2 regions of the [Clostridium] scindens ATCC 35704 genome follow, and region 1 is predicted to be linked to the other one. Evidence: riboswitches for the same ligand, from Rfam matches in the RefSeq annotation. Region 1 holds a riboswitch; the other holds the start of a gene.
What was found. Region 1 has a riboswitch for thiamine pyrophosphate ahead of thiM (hydroxyethylthiazole kinase). Riboswitches for the same ligand answer to the same signal wherever they lie in the genome.
Positions count from the first base shown of each region.

Region 2: it holds a riboswitch for thiamine pyrophosphate, as region 1 does, so the genes downstream of both, thiS (sulfur carrier protein ThiS) here and thiM (hydroxyethylthiazole kinase) in region 1, are expected to answer to the same signal.

Region 1 covers NZ_CP036170.1:2,076,295-2,083,551, reverse strand. Annotated here, with positions in the region: gene HDCHBGLK_RS10755 (helix-turn-helix domain-containing protein) at 1-1,001, opposite strand, end outside; gene cytX (putative hydroxymethylpyrimidine transporter CytX) at 1,111-2,283, opposite strand; gene thiD (bifunctional hydroxymethylpyrimidine kinase/phosphomethylpyrimidine kinase) at 2,287-3,132, opposite strand; gene HDCHBGLK_RS10740 (HAD family hydrolase) at 3,218-3,877, opposite strand; gene thiE (thiamine phosphate synthase) at 3,874-4,515, opposite strand; gene thiM (hydroxyethylthiazole kinase) at 4,502-5,323, opposite strand; TPP riboswitch at 5,381-5,496, opposite strand; gene greA (transcription elongation factor GreA) at 5,778-6,281, opposite strand; gene HDCHBGLK_RS10720 (IS91 family transposase) at 6,643-7,257, shown strand, end outside.
Region 2 covers NZ_CP036170.1:2,636,505-2,643,761, reverse strand. Annotated here, with positions in the region: gene thiT (energy-coupled thiamine transporter ThiT) at 1-499, shown strand, start outside; gene HDCHBGLK_RS13675 (prolyl-tRNA synthetase associated domain-containing protein) at 807-1,298, opposite strand; gene HDCHBGLK_RS13670 (helix-turn-helix domain-containing protein) at 1,315-1,869, opposite strand; gene HDCHBGLK_RS13665 (thiamine phosphate synthase) at 1,955-2,545, opposite strand; gene thiH (2-iminoacetate synthase ThiH) at 2,574-3,791, opposite strand; gene HDCHBGLK_RS13655 (thiazole synthase) at 3,801-4,580, opposite strand; gene thiF (sulfur carrier protein ThiS adenylyltransferase ThiF) at 4,596-5,237, opposite strand; gene thiS (sulfur carrier protein ThiS) at 5,241-5,438, opposite strand; TPP riboswitch at 5,655-5,761, opposite strand; gene HDCHBGLK_RS13640 (tRNA dihydrouridine synthase) at 5,816-6,736, opposite strand; gene HDCHBGLK_RS13635 ([Fe-Fe] hydrogenase large subunit C-terminal domain-containing protein) at 6,800-7,257, opposite strand, start outside.

The sequences.
Region 1 (7,257 bases):
TCGTATCCATAGATGAAGGCATAGATGCTTTCAATCTCTCCATCCTTCTTAAATATAATATCCACATTCTCGGTCATAAGGTGAGGCATCAGTTCTACTTTCGTTTGCACCCTATCCATAATTCCTGAAAGCCCGGTTTTGTAGAAGTTCTTTTCCTTAAGCCTTACCTTTTTGTCTGTCTTTGCCTCCTGAATCTTCCAGGCCAGCTTTCCATTGAGATTCACCATGCACCTTCCTACGGCAAAGGTGCCGCATGCTGTTACGAATATCCAGAATGCTGCAATCACGATGCGCAGCTTTATGCCCCGGACGCGCCTGGCATGCTTTTTCAGCAGACTCTCCTGGGCCTCTGTCATATCCTGCCTGGGAATTGGCAGAAAACGCCGCCCTTCCAGGATAAGGATATAATAATGCCTGCTTTCCTTTACCCGCTTTACTTCCCGCCAGTGGATGTCAGCCTTCTTGCGGTAGGACATGTCCACCACGACGATACCCTCTTCCGACAGTTCCAGGAGCTCCCCGCCAAGGATCACCCGGCGTCTTGCCGCAATATAGACAGCGGCTGCCCCTTCCAGGATAAACAGCAATATTCCGAATGAATAGATGGACAGCCATAAAAGATTCCTTTTCAGCATTCCGATATAGGCTAACTGGTACATGGTCTGCCATGCTTCCAGATACAAGAATATCAGCACCGGGTTGGCCAGCCTGATGAATAACCGGTCTTTGATCAGAAGCCACAGATATCTACTGTCTGACACACGGTACACGCTCCTGTCTTCTCTGTCTCTGCCTGCTGCCGCCGGGCGGCCACCTGTCAGTTCTTCAACGGATACCCGAAGAATCTCCGCCAGACGTATGATATTCTCCGTGCTGGGGCTTGACAGATCCTTCTCCCACTTGGAGACCGCCTGCCGGCTTACGCCCACCAGAGTCGCAATGTCTTCCTGTGAAAAATTCTGGCTCTTTCTCCTGGATGCGATATTTTTTCCTAGCGACATCCTGCTCACCTCCATGTAACAAGCATAACAGAATAGGCGGTTGCAATCTACCAACTATTTGTCAACTATTGGTTGCAACCGCCTATTTTCTACTATTTTTCATTAGGAACTATTTTTTCTGCTTCAGAATCCTGCTTACGATCAGGCACAGAAGAATGGTGATTACCATATCCGGAAGTGTATTGCCTACCGGCATATCTATGTGCATCAGAATCCTGTATATAGCAAATCCCACAATCCATACCAGCAGGTTGGGGATATTGGCCCGATCTTTGCTGCTGTCCCTTTTCAAAAGGAAGAAGTCCGCGATCTGGATGGCGATCATCGGCGCGAACACAGAGCCTATCAAATACAGGAAGTCCGTGATATTGTCCATCGGATACACGATAGCCGCAATCGTTCCGATCACCGTCACAATGACAGCCACATGCTTTCCGTTCCACCTGGCGATGATAGATTCGCTGGATATTCCGGCGGAATATGCATCCAGAAAGGTTGTGGTGACCGTGGAGAACACGATGATCAGAAGGCCTGCAATGCCAAGTCCCGCCTTCAGCATAATCTGGGCAATATCATACTCTCCCGTATAGATCGCGGCCCCCATTCCAATCACGTACATCCAACAGCTGACAAGCCCATATACGATAGCGCTTGCCGCCGTCGCCTTTACAGGCTCCCTGGCCTCCCTGGTGTAATCGCCGATTAGCGGAAGCCAGGATAGGGGCATGGCAACAGACAGTTCCACTGCCGCTCCGAAGGTCATGCTGTCATCGGCGGCCATGCCTATGGCACCACTGTCAAAGAAGATCACCTTGCACAGAATCAGCGTCAGAATAAAGAGCGCTGTCATGGCAAAGGCATTGACTTTCCCAAGATTGGTGATCCCAATCATGATCCAGAGAATGATCAGAATGCCGATGACGAGGCACCATACCCATCTGCCGGTACGGACCACGCCGTTCGCCGCCAGCGCTCCATCGTAGATCATGATGGCCGTCCAGCCCACCAGCTGCAATACATTCAGAACAGAGAACAGAAGGCTTCCTTTCTGGCCGAAGCTCATCTTCACGGTCTCCATGGCGCTTCGTCTGGCCTTGCCTCCGATCACGCCCGCCAGAAACAGCATGACACATCCAATGATATGGCCAAGGACGATAGCCGCCAGTCCTCTTTTAAATCCCAGCGGCGCAAGATAGGTACCCGTAAGAATCTCCGCAATTGATACCCCTGCGCCAAACCAGATCAGTCCATTTTCAAATATAGAGGTACGCTTTTCTTCCATTTCCTAGCACGCCTCCCCTTTGTTTGAATCAGGAGCAATTCTCTCTTCCTTCTCCCGGATAAACTCTCCCGTCAGGGCAAATCCGTGATCCATCGGGCCGCTTCCTCGTCCCAGGTCAAGCATCGCGCCCAGCGCGCCGGATATATACGCCTTGGCACGTTCTACAGAGGTGTCAAGGTCAAATCCTTTCGCCAGATTCGAGGCGATGGCGCTTGAAAGCGTGCAGCCTGTGCCGTGAGTATTCGGGTTATCTATGCGCCTGCCATTGAACCATTTATAAGAATCTTCCCGGTACAGAAGGTCATTGGCATCATTGATCTGATGGCCTCCTTTTAGAAGGACCGCGCAGGAATAGGTCCTGCTGATGGCTCCCGCCGCAGCCACCATGTCTTTCTGCGTCTCAATTGCCAGGCCGGACAGCACTTCTGCCTCCGGTATATTGGGCGTCAGCACGCTTGCCATCGGAAGCAGGCATTCTTTCAACGTCTCAATCGCCTCGTCACTGATCAGCCTGGAACCGCTGGTGGCAACCATGACCGGATCCACGACAATCTTGTCTGCCTTGTATGCTTTTAACTTTTCCGTGATGATGCGGATCAGAGGGCTTGCCGATACCATTCCGATCTTAACCGCGTCCGGGTAGATATCCGTAAAAATATCATCTAACTGTTCTGCTAAAAATTCTGGAGTCACCTCCATAATGCCTGTCACGCCGGTAGTATTCTGCGCAGTCAAAGCTGTGATCGCGCTCATGGCGTATACGCCATTTGCGATCATCGTCTTGATATCTGCCTGGATGCCGGCGCCTCCGCTGGAATCGCTCCCAGCAATTGTTAATGCTGTTCTCATCTGTATATATCCTCCTCATAAAATCCTGCATTAATTTTATCAAGCGACAGAAGGTGGTGCCCCCAATCTACCGCCGGTCTAAGCATCACCTGGATGCATATTCCCAAAATGTCTGAAAATCGGTCAAATCCTCAAGATAAATATCCGAGTGCTTTCGGATCTCCTCCTGCTTCGATTCGCTGAATCTATCGTATATGCCTACCGTCTTGAAACCGGCATTGTCCGCCGTCTCGATGGCATGAAGCACATCTTCGAACACATAGGTCTCCCGGGGCTCTGTCCCCAGATACCTGCCGGCCGCAAAGTAGATATCCGGTCTGCTCTTGCCTGCGCCTACCTGGGAGCAGGTAAAAATCTTCTGAAAATATTGATTCACATTCAGTCTTTTAAATGCCGCTTCAATATGCTCCAGTTCGCTGGATGTTGCCACCGCCATGGGAATATCTTTTCTTGACAATTTCCCCAAAAAGTCGGCTGCCCCCTTCTTTAGAGGGGCCTCATAAAAGTAGTAGTCTCTTACCGTATCCCCTACTCCTTCGATAATCTGGCTTACGCTAAGTTTCAGGTCATACCTGGCCTTCATGTAGGCAGCCCCTTCCTGAAGACTCATGGGAAATAATAGTTTCCCCAAATCTTCCTGGGCCTGGATGCCAAGCCCTTTCAGATACCTGGCTCCCGCATCTTCCCAGATTGCCATGGAATCAAGAAGCGTCCCGTCTACGTCAAATATCGCGCCTCTTATCATGCGGTTACCATCTTCTCTGTCAGGCCTCTTAATTCCCTGGCCGCTTCTTCTATATCATCCTTTGCAAAAATCGCGCTGATAACGGCAATGCCGCAGATCCCGCTGCCGGAAAGTTCCAGAATATTCTCCTTGCTGATCCCGCCGATAGCAATGACTGGTATCTTTACCGCCTTGCAGATGGCTTTCAGCGTATCGTGGCTAACTTCCAGAGCATCTGCTTTCGAGCCGGTCGGGAACACCGCGCCAACTCCCAGATAATCGGCTCCATTTTGCTCTGCCATCACCGCCTGCTCTACCGTCTGGGCGGAGACGCCGATTATCTTGTCCGGACCCAGCTTTGCCCGCACATCCCCGGCCTCCATATCACTCTGCCCAACATGCACGCCATCCGCATCTACTGCCAGGGCGATCTCCACATTGTCATTGATGACGAATGGAACCTGATAGCGTCTGCACAGTTCTTTGATTTCTTTGGCTTCTTCCAGAAAATGCTCCTCATCCAGTTCCTTCTCCCTTAACTGGATGAAGGTGGCGCCTCCTTTTAGCGCTTCCTCCACCTGGCTGTATAGCGTCCTGCCGTTCAGCCAATGCCTGTCCGTCACAGCGTATAATAATAGGTCTTTCTTATCGCACTTCATATTTTGCTCCTTTATCCAAAGTCTCCATATCCATATGGTATATCGCGTCGATGATCCGGTTCCGGTACGCGGAATTGCCATCTCCTTCCTGCATTAAGTTCCATCCGATCTCTCCTGCAAGTCCCATTGCGCAGACCGCGGCAGCCGCAGCCTTTAACTTCTGGTCGGGATTGGCCACTAGAAAAGCAGTCATCAGCCCCGAGAGCTGGCAGCCGGTGCCGGTAATCTTCCCCATCTCCGGACGGCCATTGCGGATCACATAACACTCCTGTCCGTCGCTGACCAGATCGATGGCTCCCGTAATTGCCGCGATGGATCCGGATGTCTTCGCAAACTCCTTGGCAAACACAACGGCTTCGTCCAGATTTTCCTCTGTCACTGCATCCGCCACATCGGCATCCACGCCTTTGGTGGTGCCGCTTCCAAGAGCCAGCGTCTTGATTTCCGAGATATTGCCTCGGATGACGTCCAGATGAAGTTCCTCCATCAGTTTTACAGCCGTATTGGTGCGAAGCGCGCTGGCGCCTGCCCCTACAGGGTCAAGAAGCACCACATGGCCCAATTCATTGGCCTTATGGCCAGCCACGAACATGCCTTCTATCGTTCTTTTATTCAATGTGCCGATATTAATATTCAATCCGCCGCAGATGGCAGTAATATCCTGAACATCCTCCGGCTCATCGGACATGATCGGGCTTCCCCCGCAGGCAAGCAGCACATTTGCGACATCATTGACCGTCACATAATTGGTAATATTATGTACCAGCGGCATCGTCTTTCTTACATTGTCTAAACACTTTCCCAGCATTTCCTATTTCCTCCTTTTGCGCATGAAAAACGGATATGCCGCCTTCGGCATATCCGTCTGATTACATACGTTATGTCCCTACGTTGGCATTATCCAAATCAGGTTTATGGGTCAAGGCAATATCAGCCTACTCTCAGCCTGCTCCATATCTGCAAGCTCCCCGTTGTTCTGTTTTATACAACGTTAATTATACTACTTTCCAGTTTCTTTGCAACCTTTTTCCACAATTTTACCTTCCGCAATTTGTTGTATGGTTAATCAACTAGATCAAACCAATTTATTATACAACTAAATATTTTTTAGACGATAATTTATGTATGCTCATAATTGGCTGTGCATCTCTACCAGTTAACTGAATAACTGCCTATAAATTTCCACGCACAGGATTGTGCCGGAGGTGTACAGCATTTCCGGGTGAATCGCGTTTTGGGTCTTCCTTGGCACCCTTCTCCAATTAATATTTTCTTAGGGTATCATTGGAATCATCCGTAGTCTTCTCTATCTTCTTGACCACCACGTAATATCCATTGTCGCCATTGGTCTTAACCTTTACGCGGTCTCCCGCCTTTCGACCTTTGATGGCCTTCCCCAGCGGGGATTCTATGCTGATCAGGCCCTGTAGGGAATTGCCGCGCACGCTGGTGACAAGACGGTAGGTCTCTGTCTCATCATCGTCCTCGAAATATACTTCTACCGTATTATTAATCCCTACTTCATCTTCCCCGGAATCATCCGAGATGATTCTGGCGTTCTTGAGCATCCGCTCCAGATAGCGTATCCTGCTTTCGTTGCGGTTTTTATCCTGCTTCGCTGCCTTGTATTCAAAGTTCTCGCTTAAGTCTCCCTGTGCCCGAGCCTCTTTTACCGCTTCCAGTTCCCTCTTGCGGACCACCAGCTTCCGGTATTCAATCTCTTCCTTTATCTTCTTGACGTCACTTCGCGTTAACTGCTCTCCCATGCGATATCCTCCTCCCGATCAATTTTACGCACCAGTTGTGTAGGTTTGACACGTAACATTTTTCAATTTTACACGTAACACTTTTCAACTTTGTTACGTGCTCATTTTACCTTCCCAAGCATTCGTTTGTCCAGCATTTTTAGCAGGATGAGTCCTGCCAGTGCCAGACAACACTGGGTAACGCCGGCGCTGTCCATACTCCATCAAGCCCCCAGGTCTTTGGGAAGATGAATACCATGCAGAGTGAAAGAAACATTTAATTAAGAAGTAAAAATAGTGTCTTCGACACTTCAACTCCCCTGCCCCTCAATCATGAGGGATAGGGGTTTCTTTTTGCTTCATTTTGCTTCATAATGGTCTTATGAATATCTTACAAAAAATTTTTATCGAACATTATGAAGAAATGATTTATCTTCAACATCCTCGTGATGCTATTGTTGAGAATGTAGAAAAAATGATTCATTGTGGCGATCCATCTTATGGTGGCGCCATGTATATTTGTCCCAATTGTGGTAATTTCAAATTTACTGCTTTTCGTTGTCATTCTCGCTTCTGTCCAACTTGTGGTAACATGTATTCCATTGACAGAACTACTGCTATGTCTTTTAAGATTATTGATGTACAACATCGGCATTGTGTTTTTACCATTGATGATTCTTTGCGGCCTTTTTTTCTTAAAGACCGTTCTCTTCTTAACTGCCTTTTTTCGGCAGTCAACAGCGTGATTTCTCGTATGTTCCATAAAGAAAATAAATCTGAATTATTTACTCCTGGATTTATTTGCGTCCTTCATACCTTTGGCAGAGATTTAAAATGGAATCCTCACATTCACTGCCTTGTTTCTGAAGGTGGTGTTGGTAATACTCTTTCCTGGCGACACTTCAAACATTTTAACTATCATTTTTTACGTGATGCGTTCCAAACTGCTCTTTTAAATGAACTCCATCAAAAAATAGGTCCAGCTTTCAAAAAAGTA
Region 2 (7,257 bases), 560 kb from region 1:
TGCTATGGGAATCGCTCTTGCAATGGTAACATCCTACATCAAAGTATGGGAAATGCCAATGGGCGGCTCTATCACTTTGATGTCCATGCTGTTTATCTGTCTGATCGGCTACTGGTTCGGCCCCAAATATGGTCTGCTGGCTGGCGCCGCCTATGGCCTGCTTCAATTCATCGTTGATCCCTATATGCTGACCATCCCCCAGGTAATCCTGGATTATCCCCTGGCTTTCGGCGCTCTTGGCCTGTCAGGCTTTTTCAGCAATCGAAAATACGGCCTACAGGTTGGATACTTTGCAGGCGTTCTTGGAAGGTTCCTCTGCTCGACCTTGTCCGGCGTTATCTTCTTCGCCTCATTTGCTCCAAAAGGCATGAATCCCTGGGCATATTCCGCGATGTACCAGGGCGGATATCTGGGCGCTGAGGCAGTCATCACCTTGGTGATCATCTCCATTCCCCCGGTTGCAAAGGCGTTGAAGCAGGTTGGTGTAGGAATTCGGTAAGTTGGTGGTACGCCCGGGAGGGAGGGGGTGCGATTCCTCCCTCCCGGGCTACCGGCAATTTACTGGCAATTCTGCGGTGAGTGCCGGCGTTTCTGTACGCTTTACGCAGGGGGCATCTATAAAGGCGTTATATGGGGTTTACCAGAATGATTTCATTGTATTGGCAAAAGAAAAGGCCCTTCAAGGGCCTTTTTCATGGTAAAGATGATACTTCCTTAAATCATTTTTTGCGTCATTACCGCCTGCACCTCGCGGGATTGCCAGCGAAGTACCGGGCGGCTTGGAGGCGGGCACTACTTCCCTAAAATCACAACTTAATCTTCACCACATCTACATCCAGATCCCACAAAAACTTATCCAGATCCTTAAAAGACAAAAATACCGTGGCCGTATTTTCCAACGGATGGATACCCAGACTCTTGCATCTGCTTAAGTCTTTGTCGATAAAGAACTCTACTGCATGGTCGGTATCGTTCATGAGGCCAAAGGGAGACACGCTGCCCTGCTTAAGGCCCAGATATTTTTCCAGGCGGTCTTCTGAAGCGAAGCTGAGGTTTCCTCCTCCCAGCTGCCTTCCCAATGATTTTAAGTCTACCTTCTTGCTTTCCTCGCAAGTCACCAGGAAATGCCTCTTTCCCTTAGAATCTCTTAAGAACAGATTCTTACATAGGGTTCCCTTTTCCGGCAGGCCAAGCCTGTCCATGTCTTCCATGGTGTGCACCGGCTCGTGCTCTACCACCTCATACTTGATTTTCAACTTGTCCAATGCGTCATACACGCGCTGCTTCTGATTCTCCATGCTGCAATGCTCCTTTCTAATTCGGGTAATGGACTACTATGCTGGCAGTCACCATCCCGGTTCCTGTGTTCTTATAGATATAATCGTCGAAAGCGTTATAGGAGGCTGCCTCCCCGGCTTCCAATACATATTCCCGATCCTGGAAGCTTAAGGTAAGCTGTCCCGAATATACAGTAATGAATTCCCTGGTTCCGTTCATCTGCCGGTTCCCTGGCATCATGCCTCCCTCGTCAAATTCCAGATCGAATATCTCAAAGTCCTGTCCGTCCCGGAAGTTGAAGATGGGATAGAGCCTGTACCTTCCGTCATCGCCGCTTAACGGCACGACCTCGGACTTGCCCGTCTTGGAAAACGGCTTGGGCTTATCTAGTGTAAATGCCGTCACTGGAACTTTTAATCCCAGCGAAAGTTTATACACGGTAGAGATGGTAGGATTTACTTCCCCTCGCTCCAACTGGCTGAGCATGCTCTTGCTGATAGAAGTAAGAGCAGATGCCTGCTCCAGGCTCAATCCTTTTCCTTTCCGTATCTCTTTCAGATTCTCGGCTATGATTTGATTTAATCTCTCCAAAAGGACTCCTCCTTAAGATTCCTGTATATGGAATTTTTTTCTATTATATTGCATACAAAGAAAAAAGTAAAGTCCAAACCCGCTTTTACCACCCCATGCATTCCGACATCACGCAGATTCCCCGGGCGCCATGGGCCATCATCTCCTCCACGCAGCCTATTTCCCCTTTCATTCCCCCGATGGCATATACGGGAAGGCAAACTGCCTCGCAGACATTCTCAAGGAATTCCACGCCTCTTGGAGCCACGCCTTTCTTGCAGTCTGTCGCAAAGATATGTCCGGCAGTAAGATAGGAGGCTCCCAATCTTTCCGCCAGAAGCGCCTCCTCCTTCCCATGGATGGAGACTCCGATTATATCAAACTGTCCCCGGATCTTAGGAGTTTCTTTAAGTAAATGCAAAGGAACGTGAATCGCCCGGCTTCCTACATGCAGCGCTGCCTTCGCGTAGGTATGGGCAATACACGGCACGCCATAGGTTTGGCAGATTTCCCGAACCTGGCGATACAGGAGTTCATAATCTTCGGGCCCCATATCCTTTTCCCGTACGATAACCGCCCCCGGCTGTCTCCGGCAGATTCTTTCTATTTGTTCCAGATAAGGCCCGGCACACAGATGCCGGTTCGTCACGGCGATCACACGGCTATAAAAGTCCTCGCTATTACCGAGAATTCCCATACCCTTCTGTCCCTCCTCAACCCCAGGCCTACACATAGACATAGTCATTCATCACCGGCTGGAGATTCAGATGCAGCAGATCTTCATACACCTCTTCTACAGAACGTCCGTCGGAGATCTCGAACTGGTCGTCCCCTTTCGTCTCAAGATCTTCCACATGTTCCCCGATTCCGGTGCTTACGCCAGCGGAGATCTTCGTAGCAGCAATATTTACCAGGTTGTCCCTGACGCGGGCACATTCCCTGGTGGAGACGGTAATGCTTGCAAACGGCATGAACAGGCGGTACGCCGTCACCACCTGCAAGAGCTGGGGCTCGTGCACATCCATAGGGTTAATCTTATCATTATTGATGATCGGACGCAGGCGGGGACAGGAGAATGCGATCTCCGCATGCGGATATTTCCGCTGCAGCAAGTAGGCATGCATTCCTGTGGCATATGCGTCTTTGCGGAAGTCATCCAGCCCTAAGAGAGCCGCAAATCCCACGCCCCGCATGCCGCCTTTGAGGGCCCTTTCCTGGGCGTTCAGGCGGTAAGGGAATATCCGCTTATGTCCGGCCAGATGAAGCGTCTCGTACTTTTCCGAATTATAGGTTTCCTGGAACACGGTGACATAGTCCGCGCCGCATTCGTGCAGATAGGCATATTCATCCGAATTCATCGGATACACTTCAAGCCCGATGACCTTGAAATATTTACGGGCAATCCGGCAGGCCTTGCCGATATATTCCACGGTAGACTTGCTCCTGCTCTCGCCGGTAAGAATGAGAATTTCCTGCAGGCCCGTCTTGGCAATCTCCTGCATTTCCTTGTCGATCTCTTCCTCGTTCAACTGTGCCCGGTTAATCTTGTTGTGGCAGTTAAATCCGCAGTATATACAGAAGTTCTCACAGTAATTGGCTATGTAGATGGGCGTGAACATATAGACGCCATTGCCAAAATGCTTCCTGGTCTCGATTCTGGCACGCTGCGCCATCTCCTCCAAAAGCGGCAGCGCCGCAGGGGACAGAAGCGCCGCAAAATCCTCCGGCGTACGGTTGTCATGCTCCAACGCCCGGCGTATGTCCTTTTCCGTATATATCGTATAATCATAGGCATTCATCGATTCGATCACCTGCGCCTGCACCTCTGACTCCAGGACTTCCATCCCCGGCAGATAGGCCATATGGTCGATACGGTTCTTTTTCTGCCATTCCTTGATATCGCTGTTTAAAATGCTTTCGTTCACATGATTGTCTGTACTCATAACTGCCTCCTAATCCTGCAAAAATCCTGTCAATGGGGAAGAAGCGCTGGCGCCTTTGTCCATAACTCTTCCCATGCCTGACAGATATGCCGTCCTTCCGGCCTCAATTGCTTTCTTGAATGCTTCCGCCATAGCCGGTATATCCCCAGCTGTGGCAATCGCCGTGTTGGCCATCACGGCAGCCGCCCCCATCTCCATCGCCTCGCAGGCCTGGGAAGGCCTGCCGATTCCGGCGTCCACGATGATGGGCAGGTCGATCTCATCGATCAGTATCTGAATGAATTCTTTCGTGCAGATTCCCTTGTTGGAGCCAATCGGCGCGCCAAGCGGCATAATGCAGGCAGCTCCTGCGTTTGCCATGTCCCTGGCGGCATTCAAGTCCGGGTACATGTAAGGCATTACTACGAACCCTTCTTTTGCCAGAATCTCGGTAGCCTTTATGGTCTCATAGTTATCCGGCAGAAGGTATTTGGAATCATGGATCACCTCCACCTTCACGAAGTCGCCGCAGCCTAATTCTCTGGACAGGCGGGCAATGCGCACCGCCTCCTCGGCATTCCTTGCCCCCGACGTATTGGGCAGAAGCGTCACGCCCTTTGGGATATAGTCCAGGATGTTTGCCATCCCCCCTTCATTGGCGCGGCGAAGAGCCAGCGTGATAATCTGCGCGCCCGCTTTTTCGACTGCCGCCTGGATCAGTTCCAGGGAATACTTCCCGGAGCCTAAGATAAACCTTGATTCAAATGTATGTCCTCCAAGTACAAATGCATCGTTTGCTATATGTTCCATGTCTGTCTCCTCCTACTAAGTTTCTTGATTGATAATATATTCCGTGATCAGGTTGGCCTCGTGGGCCGCGCAGATGGCCACCCGCGGAGCCATAAGCCCCCGATCCCCGCCTGCTTCCGAGGTCTCGTCCCCACACAGGTAAAATCGGCTTCCCACCTTTCTGGTATGGATCTCATTGCTGGCCCCATATCCTGCCATCCCGGAAGCCGCCACCAGAAGTTTCCCCGGATAATGCTCCAGGATCCCATTAACCAGCATGGCTTTCGCCTCCGGGTCGTCAAAGGCCTCGCAGACAATCTTGTCTTCGGCAAATAAGGAAGCAAGATTCTCCCGGGATACTTTGACGCGATCTGTTATGATCTCCAGATAAGGATTGATCTGTTCCAGTTCCTCCTTCAGCGCATCCGTCTTATACATACCGATATGGCGCATAAAGTATTGCTGCCGATTCAGGTTGGTGATGTCTACCCGGTCGAAATCAATCAGGTGGATATGCCCAACCCCGATTCTCGCAAGGGAAAACGCCACATTCGACCCCAGTCCTCCAAGACCCGCAATCGCCACTCTTGCACGCTCCAGCCTTTCCTGGACCGTCTGCGTGTGACGCTTAGTCAGCGCCTTCCTGATCTCTTCTTTGGTCAGTCTCTTTTCCTCCATCTCCTAGCCCCCTCCTACAAAACTTACGACTTCCAGGCTGTCCTCATCCTCAAGGTACGTATCCGACAGCCGGTTCTTCGGGACTATTTCCCCGTTCTTTTCCACCGCCACACGCGTGATGGAATACCCCATCTCTTCCAACAGCTGTAAGACCGACATGCCGGGCCTGTATTCTCTTTCGGTTCCGTTCACTTTTACCATCATCCACCCTCCTTCCAAAATTCAAGTCTTGCTGCAACAGCGCTCTCTCCATTGCGGCAAAAAAGAGTTCATGAAAGAAATACACCCGCGGTGGTGCACCCCTTCATGAACTCTCATTCACTCACATTGGTATTGCTATATCATTTTCTTTGCAAATGAACAAAGAAGCGGAACTTCCTATGATACGAAAAAGCGGAAAATGCCAAGGCACCTTCCGCAAACAATTCACATCCGTCCCTACGTTGGCATTATCCAAATCAGGTATATGGGTCGAAGTTCGCAACTTCCTCTCAGCCTATCCATAGGCTCCCCTGTTCAATTTACGCTATTAAATATACCGTATCCTTCACGATTTGTCAAGATGCGGCGGCAGCCTCTTACAGGATTTCCGCCACCGCGGCTTCATAGCGGTCCAGCCGCTCTGCCTTCCGAATCTTCTTAAGCTGCTTTTCACAGCCCGGAAAATGATGTCCCAGATAGCACCAGAGTTCCTTCATCTTAAACAGCACATTCTTATCTCCCATGCTGATCCTTTGGTAATCTTCATAGATCTGGTCATGGAACCTTCGAATCCTGTCCCAATCCGCCGGCTCTTCGCCTGCCAGTTCCCCTGCCAGCCCGGGATTCACAAGGATTCCTCGTCCCATCATGTAGGTCTTTACCTCCGGGAATCTCTCCTTTATCCTGTCCCTATCCGTCACCGAAAATATGTCTCCGTTATAGCAGAGCGGATTCCTGCTTTCTCTCACCGCTTCCGCAAATACTTCCAAATTCGGCGTATTCTTATAAAAGTCCTGCTGCAGGCGGGGATGGATGATCAATTCTTCTACCGGGTACTGGTTGTAGATTTCCAGCAGCCTTCCAAACTCATCCGGGCTATGCTTCCCGATTCTGGTCTTGATGGATATCCTGACTTGAGTCCCACTGTAGATTTCATCCAGAAACCGGTCCAGTTCATCGGGCATGGCAAGGAATCCGGATCCCCTGTTTTTGGATACTACCGTCTTGGAAGGACAGCCCAGGTTTAGATTGACTTCCTCGTATCCATAATCTTCTAGTTTCTTGACGGTCTGCAAGAACCCTTTGGCATCATTGGTCAGGATCTGAGGAACCAGCCTCATCCCTTCATTATTCTCCGGCAGGATATCATTTAATTCCCTTGTATTGAATCCCCGCTTTGTGTGGGGCACCAGAAACGGCGTAAAATATTTATTCATAGGATGGAAGCAGGCGTGATACGCCCGCCTGTAAATGTGCGTGGTAATGCCCTCCAGCGGGGCGAGATAGTATCGGTTCATCTTCCTTCATTGTCCTTTCTCTTATGCGTGCCCCTATATCATACCACAACTTTTACATTTTACCTACCTGGCAGCCGAAAAATCCCTGGTCAGAAGAGAATCGTCTGTCACCAGATCCTCCACCGTCTCAAACCCTAATTCCTTCAGGACCTTCCGTACATAAGGATTCTCAAGCGGGGTCTTAAAAGGCGCCTCCTGCCCGTATTCATCTACAAATTTTGTTCCCTCTTCCTTGTGAAGGATCGCTTTCGGGCCTCCTACGCATCCTCCGATACAGCCCATCCCTTCAAAGAAATTGGCATCCGTCTCCTTATTCTGGATCCGTTTGATCATTGCCATACATTCCTTGGTGCCATTGGCCTGCTCAGCATGAACGGCTATGCTCCGGTCGGGTCTTAACTGTTCCACCATCTCCGACACTGCCTGGCTGACCCCGCCGGTTCTTGCATAAAGCCGCCCGGCCTTGGAAGCGTGTTCCTTCTGGTCATCTTCCAGTTCTTCCGGATGAATATCAGCTGCTT